2 regions of the Cupriavidus sp. 09_S30 genome follow, and region 1 is predicted to be linked to the other one. Evidence: riboswitches for the same ligand, from Rfam matches in the RefSeq annotation. Region 1 holds a riboswitch; the other holds the start of a gene.
The links. Region 1 has a riboswitch for glycine ahead of AC1Z3O_RS28585 (D-amino acid dehydrogenase). Riboswitches for the same ligand answer to the same signal wherever they lie in the genome.

Region 1 (4,166 bases):
GAAACTGACAGCCGCGGTGGCGCAGGTGATCGCGGTGGCGCCATAAGGACGGCGCAGCGCCTGTGATACCGCCGGCGCAGGGCGTGCATGCGCCCCGCCTCTAGCGGCGCGGCTGCAGCACCAGCAGTGTCGAGGTGCCGTGGGCCAGGATGCGGCCGTCGGCCGCCAGCACACGGGCCTCGGCGGTGATGATCTGCCGCCCCTGGTTGATCACCTTCCCCTCGGCGCGCACGCGGCCGGCGTCGGGCAGGATCGGCCGGGAGAAATTGCCCTTGGTCTCGACCGTGGTGTAAGCCGAACCGGCCGGCAGCAGGGAATGCGCGGCGCATCCCGTCGCACTGTCGATCAGGGTCAGCGCCCAGCCGCCGTGCACCGTGCCGAGCGGATTGAGCAGGTGTGGTGTCGGCTCGCCTTCGAAGACGGCGAAGCCGTCGCCGACCTCGGCCAGCCAGAAGCCCAGCACTTCCGTGATCGGTGGCTGCGGCAGGCTGCCGTCCACGATTGCCTGCAGCACGGCCTTGCCGCTCATGTCGGCGATCTGGGCCGGGTCGGCCAGGCCATAGCGATGCGATGTCATGTGTCTCCTCTCAGTGGAATATATGTAGATGCAATGATTGTATCTGCATATACTAGTGGCATGGAGAAACGAAGACAAGCCCCAAGAACCCTGCGCACCGATGCGCACTCGGCGCTCGACGCCGATCTGGGCGGGCTCGCGCGCATGGTGGCGCGGCGCATCACGGCTGAGCTGGATTCGGCCTTGTCGCCCTCCGGCTTGTCCAGCACGCAGTTCAGCCTGATGTGCCTGATCGCATCCGCGCCGGACGACACCCTGGCCGCACTGGCCCAGCGTGCCGGGCTGAACCAGTCGACCATGTCGCGCAATGTGGACCAGCTCGCCAGCGCGGGCTTGGCCGAGGTCGTGACCTCCGAATCCGACCGGCGCCGGCGCGCCGTCTGGCTGACCGAGACGGGTGCGTTCCGCCTCAAGCAGGCGCTTGCGCTATGGGCACTGGCGAACCGCGCGCTGGTGGCGCGGCTCGGGCCCGGGCTGCCGAAGCTGTTTGCCGAGACCGCGGCTGCGCTTGGCGAATAGGCGCGCAGCGGGCACCGTCTGCCGGTGCCGGCACGAGCCCATCAGTGCGCCGCCGAGCGCGGCGCGGCGGCGGCCCCGGTGCGCGCCCGGGGTACCTCGCCGGTGAAGGCGAAGTCCACCTCCGGCGCGCGCCCGCCGATGATGTCGGCGATGGCCCGGCCCGAGCCGCAGCCGTGGGTCCAGCCCAGCGTGCCGTGTCCCGTGTTCAGGTAGAGCCCCGGCACGCCGCTGGCGCCGATATACGGGACGTTGCCGGGCGTGGCAGGGCGCAGGCCGGTCCAGTAGCGCGCCAGTTCGGGCCGGCTCATGCCGGGGAAGATCTCCAGCGTGCGCCGCACGATGGCCTCGCAGCGCAGCGGGTTGAGTTCCATCGCATAGCCGTTCAGTTCCGCCGTGCCGGCAATGCGCAGGCGGTCGCCGAAGCGGGAGAACACCAGCTTGTATTCGTCGTCGGTGAGGCTCACGCTGGGCGCGCACGAGGGGTCCAGCACCGGCAGCGTGGCCGAGTAACCCTTGGCCGGGTAGATGTCCAGCTTGACGCCGAGCGGGCGTGCCAGCAGCGGGCTGAAGCTGCCCAGGGCGAGCACGTAGGCGTCGGCGCTTTCCAGCTGGTAGGCGCCGCTTTCGTCAGCATATTCCACCGCGCGCATGCCGCCGCCGTCGGCGTGCAGGCGCTGCACGCGCACGCCATAGCGGAAGCGCACGCCGCGCGCCTCGCATTGCGCCGCCAGCGCGGTGGTGAAGCGGTGCACGTCGCCCGATTCATCCTCGCTGGTGAAGGTGGCGCCGGCCAGCCGCGGCGCGATCGCAGCCAGCGCCGGTTCGATGCGTACCACCTCGTCGGTGCCGATCACCTGGCGCTCGCAGCCCAGCTCGCGCATGACGCGGGCCGGCTCGATGGCGGCGTCGAATTCCTTCTGGCTGGTATAGAAATGCAGGATGCCGCGCGTCAGGTGGTCGTACTCGATGCCGGTCTCGGCGCGCAGCGCCTGCAGGCTGGCGCGGCTGTAGGTGCCCAGGTTCAGCAGTTGGATCATATTGTGGGTGGAGCGCCGCGCCGAGCATTCGCGCAGGAACTTCAGGCCCCAGGACCATTGCGCCGGGTCGGCGCGCAGGCGGAACAGCAGCGGGGCGTCTTCGCGGCCCAGCCAGCGCAGCATCTTCCACGGTGCGGCAGGGTTGGCCCAGGGCTCGGCATGGCTGACCGAGATCTGGCCGCCGTTGCCGAAGCTGGTCTCGCGCGCCGCGCCAGCGTTGCGCTCCAGCACCACCACGTCGTGGCCCGCTTTGGCGAGATACCAGGCCGAGGCCACGCCGATCACGCCTGCACCCATCACGATGACTTTCATTTCTCTGGCTCCAGGAAAGCAAAAAGGGGCAGGCGCGCCGTCTGGCACGTCTGCCCCCACTGTCCTTTTGCCTGAGAGATTCGCCTGGTCCACCCGGACGTCGGCTTGCCCCTTCGGCGGCCGCCAACCCTGGCGGGTTTGCAACCCGGGGCGCGGCGCTCTCCAGTTCGTTTGGTGTCCAGTCTTCTGTACCTGAGCGTTTCGGGGATACGCCTTCGGCAGGGACGGGCCAGGCTGCTGGCCGTTTTGTCCCGTTCTCCTGGAAAGCGCACCATAGCATGTACCGCGCCGGTGCGGCAAGTGCGGCAAATGCCGCTTGCAGACGGCGGGTGGCCGCTGCCGGCGCTACTGGAGACTCATATTCCAGTGGCGGGATCCCGCGGTGAGCGCAGCCAGGAAGGCCTGGCGCTCGGGCAAGCAGTGGCCGGCGCCGGCAGCGACGACGATGTCGAGCGGTTCGATGTCGGCCAGCCCGTCGAGGGGGCCGAGGGTCCTCAGCGCGCTGCCCGCTGCCTGTATCGGAACCGCGCCCACCGCGATGCCGGCGCTGATGCCCGCGAGCATGCCCGCCAATGAATTGCTCTCGTGGACGCAGAGGTAGCGGACCCGGGTGTGCTGCAGCGCGTCCAGCACATGGGTGCGGGCGGTGCTGCCGGGCTCGAACAAGGCAATGGGCACCGGTCTGCGCAACCAGATCTCGGACGCCGAGCCGTGCACGGCCCAGCGCAGCGCCTGCTTGCAGAGAAGCTCGCCGTCCATATGCCTGCCGCGCACGCCGATCGCCACATCGATGCGCCCGTCCTTCAATCGTTTCGCGAGTTGCGCCGTGGGCGCGGAGAAGAGATCGACGCAGACATCCGGCCGAGCGTTGGTGAAGTCGCGCAAGGCGTCGACCAGCAGCGGCATGTAGATTTCGGGAGCGCCTACGCGCAAGCGGGTCTTGGCCCGGTGGCGCATCGCACCCCAGGCCTCGGCCTCCAGCGAGATCATTTCCTTGGCATAGGCGTAGAGCGCTTCGCCGGCGCTGGTAAGCGCCGATTGGCGCGCCCCGCGCACGAACAGCTTGGCCTCGGCGATGTCCTCGAGCTGTCGCATCTGCATACTGACCGCGGCCTGCGTCTTGTGCGTGGCGCGCGCCGCCAGGGTGAAGCTCTGGTGCTCCGCGGCCGCGATAAACACGCGCAACTGCTCGATGGTGGGTCTGCGTCCCATAAGGAAAACTACTGCCTCCGCATCAATTTATCTTGCTTTACATGCCGCGCGACTATACACATACTGGCTGCGCCCCGGGTTGAGTTAAGTCAAAGGCAGGAGTGCGGGAGTCCTGTTTTCGGGGTGCATGTGCTCCGGACAAAAGAGTCGGGCACATTGCAGAATAGTTTAAAAAATAATGTTGAGTATCGCCTGAATTTCGTCGGATTTTTATTGTAGAAATTCAAATGCTTTGCTCTGGGTTGTTCAGAATAAATACCACGCCCGCCACTAGAGCGGGCTTCCGGATCCGATTTGCGCGGCAGACCGGTCCGGCTTCAGTGACGGGGAAAAGGCGGCGATGCAGCTCAAGTGTGCCGGCGAAGCGGGGTGGGGCGGTACAGCGTGCTTGGACGACAATCTGTCGATCTATGCATTCGCCATGGAACAGGCAGGCGATTCGATTGTCATCACGGAGTCAAATGGCCGTGTTATCTATGTCAATCGTGCCTTCGAGCTGCTGACGGAAT
Region 2 (4,166 bases), on a different contig from region 1:
ACGGCCTCGTCGCGCGCGAACAGCTCGGCGGGCAGCCGGATCAGGTCATCGAAATCCACCGCCTGGTAGGCATTGAGCGTGGCCACGTAGTTGCGGTAGACCAGCGCTGCCTGGTGCTCGTCGGCATCGGCGGCCTGGGCGATGGCCGCCTCGGGATCGACCATGCCGTTCTTCCACAGGGAAATCGTGCTCTGCACGCTGCGGATCAGCTTCTTGTCCGTGGTGGCGAGCTGCTCCTGCACCAGCCCGAAGCAGTCATCGGAATCCATGATCGAGAACTGCGGCTTCAGGCCGACGTGCTCGGCTTCCGCGCGCAGGATCTGCACGCCCAGCGAGTGGAAGGTACACACGGTGAGCTGCTTGAGCGGGATGCGCTTGCCCTCGCGCGTGGTCTTGCCTTCCATCAGCTTGCCGATGCGCTCCTGCATCTCCTTGGCGGCCTTGTTGGTGAAGGTGACCGCGGCGATGTGGCGGGGCTCGAAGCCCTTGTCTTCGATCAGGTGGGCGATCTTCTGCGTGATCACCCGCGTCTTGCCGGAGCCGGCGCCGGCCAGCACCAGGCAGGGGCCGTCGAGGTAGCGGACGGCTTCGGATTGGGCGGGATTGAGTCCGTGGGTCATGCGCGGGAAGGCGGCGTGGCAGTGGAGTGGGTACGGAAGGGCGCGCCGGGCGCGGCCGCAGGCAGCGGAGCGTGACGGATACGCAATGCGGGGCGCGGCCGCCGAAGCGGTCGATCCGGTCGATCGAAGCGGTCGATGTTAACACGCGGCGGCCGCGTCGCCGGCCTGCCTGCGCGCCACTTTGCCGGTCTGATCCTTGTCTGATCGATGTAACTTTGCGTAAGTGCCGGAGAATCGCGCCGCCTTCACCCTCTAATCAGTATGGCCGAGTAAGTCGTACGTGCCCGGAATGGCATGTCAGACACAAAGGGGGAAGCAGCATGCGGACGCAAAGGCATTTCCTTCAGACCGGGGGACGGGCGATGCTGGTCGGGGCTGCGCTGGTGGCGCTCGTCGGCTGCGCGGATATGACGCCGAAGCAGCGTAACACCGTCATCGGCGCCGGCGTCGGCGCCGTGGGCGGCGCAGTGCTGACCGGCGGCGATGCGCTGGGCACGGTCGGCGGCGCGGCCGTGGGCGGTGTCATCGGCAACGTGACCACCCCGAGCAACCACAGGGGCCATTAACAGGGGCAACAAGGGCAATGGATCTCCGCCCCGGCCAGGCTGCAGCGTGTCGATAAAGAGCGCGTTGACAAAGCCAGGGGCCTCCCGTAAATTTCGCGCATCCGGCCGGGAGAGCGCGCGAGAGATCGCGCCGCCGAAGGGGTATCACCCGAAAACTCTCAGGCACCATGGACTGGTCGGATCGGCGCGCAGTATGCACACGATGCACGCCGTACTCTGGAGAGCGACACCCGCCATCGTTCGCATGAATGACGGTGAGCGTGTCCACCGAAGGGGCGCACAGGGTCCGGTTCCGCCAGGAACCGCCTTGTAATCTCTCAGGTATCGAGGACAGAGGGGTCATCCGCCGCAGCGGATTCGCAGCGCAACGCGCGCGAGCCATGCGGCGGATGGCCCTTTTTTCGTTTTCGCAACCGAAGAGATCCATCCCATGACGCTCCAGGCCACGCCCCTCAATGCCATCCACCGCGCCCTCGGCGCCCGCATGGTCGACTTCGGCGGCTGGGACATGCCGGTCAACTACGGCTCCCAGATCGAGGAACACCACGCCGTGCGCAGCGACGCCGGCATGTTCGACGTCTCCCATATGTGCGTGGTCGACCTCGCCGGCGCCAATGTGCGCGCCTTCCTGCGCGGCCTGCTGGCCAATAATGTCGACAAGCTGCAGACGCCGGGCAAGGCGCTGTACTCCTGCATGCTCGACGAAAAGGGCGGCGTGATCGACGACCTGATCGTCTACTTCTTCGCCGAAGACCGTTTCCGCCTGGTGGTCAACGCCAGCACCGCGCCCACCGACATCGAATGGATCCAGGCCCGCAATGCGGCCACCGGCAGCGGTGTCACCATCACGCCGCGCCGCACCGACAACGCGCCCGCCGGCGTGCAGCCGCTGGCCATCGTTGCCGTGCAGGGCCCGAACGCGCGCGCCAAGGTGTGGAGCACCTTCCCCAGCACCCAGCCTAGCGATGCGCTCAAGCCCTTCAATGCCATCACGGTGCAGGACCCGGCCGTCGGCGAGATCATGGTGGCACGTACCGGCTACACCGGCGAGGACGGCTTCGAGCTGGTGGTGCCGGCCGAGAACGTCGCCGCGGTCTGGGAAAAGCTGGACGCGGCCGGCGTGCGCCCGGCCGGTCTGGGCGCGCGCGACACGCTGCGCCTGGAGGCCGGCATGAACCTGTACGGCCAGGACATGGATCTCCACACCTCGCCGCTGGACGCCGGCCTGGCCTGGACCGTGGACCTGCAAAGCGAACGCGACTTCACCGGCAAGGCCGCGCTGCTGGCCGCCGGCCAGAAGTCCGCCTTCGCCGGCCTGATCCTGCGTGACAAGGGCGGCGTGCTGCGTGCGCACCAGACGGTCATCACCGCCGCCGGCAACGGCGAAACCACCAGCGGCACCTTCAGCCCGACCCTGTCCCAGTCCATCGCCTTCGCCCGCCTGCCGCTGGGCACGCAGATCGGCGAGAACGTCGAAGTGGAGATCCGCGGCCGCAAGCTGGCCGCGACTGTGGTTAAACTGCCGTTTGTGCGCAATGGCAAGGCACTCGTGAGCTGACGCTCGCAACGGTCACAGCGCGTCCGCCGGCGGTCGGCACCCGCACGCCGGCGGACGCAAATAGAACAATCCGAATCTGGAGAATCCGCATGAACTTCCCCCCCGACCTCAAGTACACCGAGTCGCATGAGTGGGTGCGCGTCGAAGCCGACGGCACGCTGACCATCGGCATCACCGACCACGCGCAGGACGCGCTGGGCGACATCGTCTTCCTGGAGCTGCCCGAGGTGGGCCGCGCGGTCGGCGCCGGCGATGCGCTGGCCGTGGTCGAGTCGGTCAAGGCCGCCTCCGACATCTACGCGCCGGTGGCCGGCGAAGTGATCGCCGTCAACGAGGCCGCCAGCGCCGCGCCGGAAAGCGTCAACGCCAACGCCTTCGAGGCCTGGCTGTTCAAGCTGAAGCCGGCCAATGCGGACGACGTCAACGGCCTGATGTCGGCCGATGCCTACAAGGCCAGCGTCGGCGCCTGACGCCTAGCGGCCCGCGAGCGGGCCGCCCGAGACCGAAAGACCGCGCGGCGGCCGGCCGACCACCGGCGCCGCGCCCACGAGATTCCTGCCATGAACGCCCCGCTGCCCATGAACGCCGCCAATACCACACGGCCCACGCTGGCCGAACTGGAGGCGCGCGACGCCTTCGCCGGCCGCCATATCGGCCCAGACGCCGCCGAACAGCAACACATGCTGAAGGTGCTCGGCTACGACAGCCGCGCCGCGCTGATCGACGCCGTGATCCCCGCCGCCATTCGCCGCCGCGACGGCCTGCCGCTGGGCGAATTCACCGAGCCGCTGAGCGAGGAAGCGGCGCTGGCCAAGCTGCGCGCCATCGCCGGCAAGAACAGGGTGTGCAAGAGCTTCATCGGCCAGGGCTACTACGGCACGCACACCCCTGGCGTGGTGCTGCGCAACATCTTCGAAAACCCGGCCTGGTACACCGCCTACACACCCTACCAGCCCGAGATCTCGCAAGGCCGCCTGGAAGCGATTCTCAACTTCCAGCAGATGATCACCGACCTGACCGGCCTGGACATCGCCAATGCCTCGATGCTCGATGAAGGCACCGCGGCCGCCGAGGCGATGACGCTGCTGCAGCGCGTCAACAAGCACGCCTCCAACACCTTCTACGTGGCCGACGACGTGCTGCCGCAGACGCTGGAAGTGGTACGCACGCGTGCCAAGCCGCTCGGCATCGAAGTCAAGGTCGGTCCCGCCGCCGACGCCGCCGGCGCCCATGCCTTCGGCGTGCTGCTGCAATATCCCGGCGTCAACGGTGACGTCAACGACTACCGCGCCATCGCGGATGCCGTGCATGCCGCCGGTGGCCTGGTGGTGGCCGCCGCCGACCTGCTGGCCCTGACGCTGCTGGCCGCGCCCGGCGAATGGGGTGCCGACGTGGCCGTGGGCAACTCGCAGCGCTTCGGCG

Region 2: it holds a riboswitch for glycine, as region 1 does, so the genes downstream of both, gcvT (glycine cleavage system aminomethyltransferase GcvT) here and AC1Z3O_RS28585 (D-amino acid dehydrogenase) in region 1, are expected to answer to the same signal.

What each region holds. Positions count from the first base shown of each region.
Region 1 is NZ_JBXOWI010000002.1:1,869,123-1,873,288, reverse strand. It holds gene AC1Z3O_RS28600 (M20/M25/M40 family metallo-hydrolase) at 1-46, shown strand, start outside; gene AC1Z3O_RS28595 (PaaI family thioesterase) at 101-577, opposite strand; gene AC1Z3O_RS28590 (MarR family winged helix-turn-helix transcriptional regulator) at 638-1,096, shown strand; gene AC1Z3O_RS28585 (D-amino acid dehydrogenase) at 1,138-2,445, opposite strand; glycine riboswitch at 2,495-2,621, opposite strand; gene AC1Z3O_RS28580 (LysR family transcriptional regulator) at 2,791-3,657, opposite strand; gene AC1Z3O_RS28575 (putative bifunctional diguanylate cyclase/phosphodiesterase) at 3,998-4,166, shown strand, end outside.
Region 2 is NZ_JBXOWI010000001.1:4,181,854-4,186,019, reverse strand. It holds gene AC1Z3O_RS19455 (UvrD-helicase domain-containing protein) at 1-620, opposite strand, end outside; gene AC1Z3O_RS19450 (glycine zipper 2TM domain-containing protein) at 983-1,186, shown strand; glycine riboswitch at 1,283-1,371, shown strand; glycine riboswitch at 1,393-1,530, shown strand; gene gcvT (glycine cleavage system aminomethyltransferase GcvT) at 1,617-2,744, shown strand; gene gcvH (glycine cleavage system protein GcvH) at 2,834-3,214, shown strand; gene gcvP (aminomethyl-transferring glycine dehydrogenase) at 3,305-4,166, shown strand, end outside.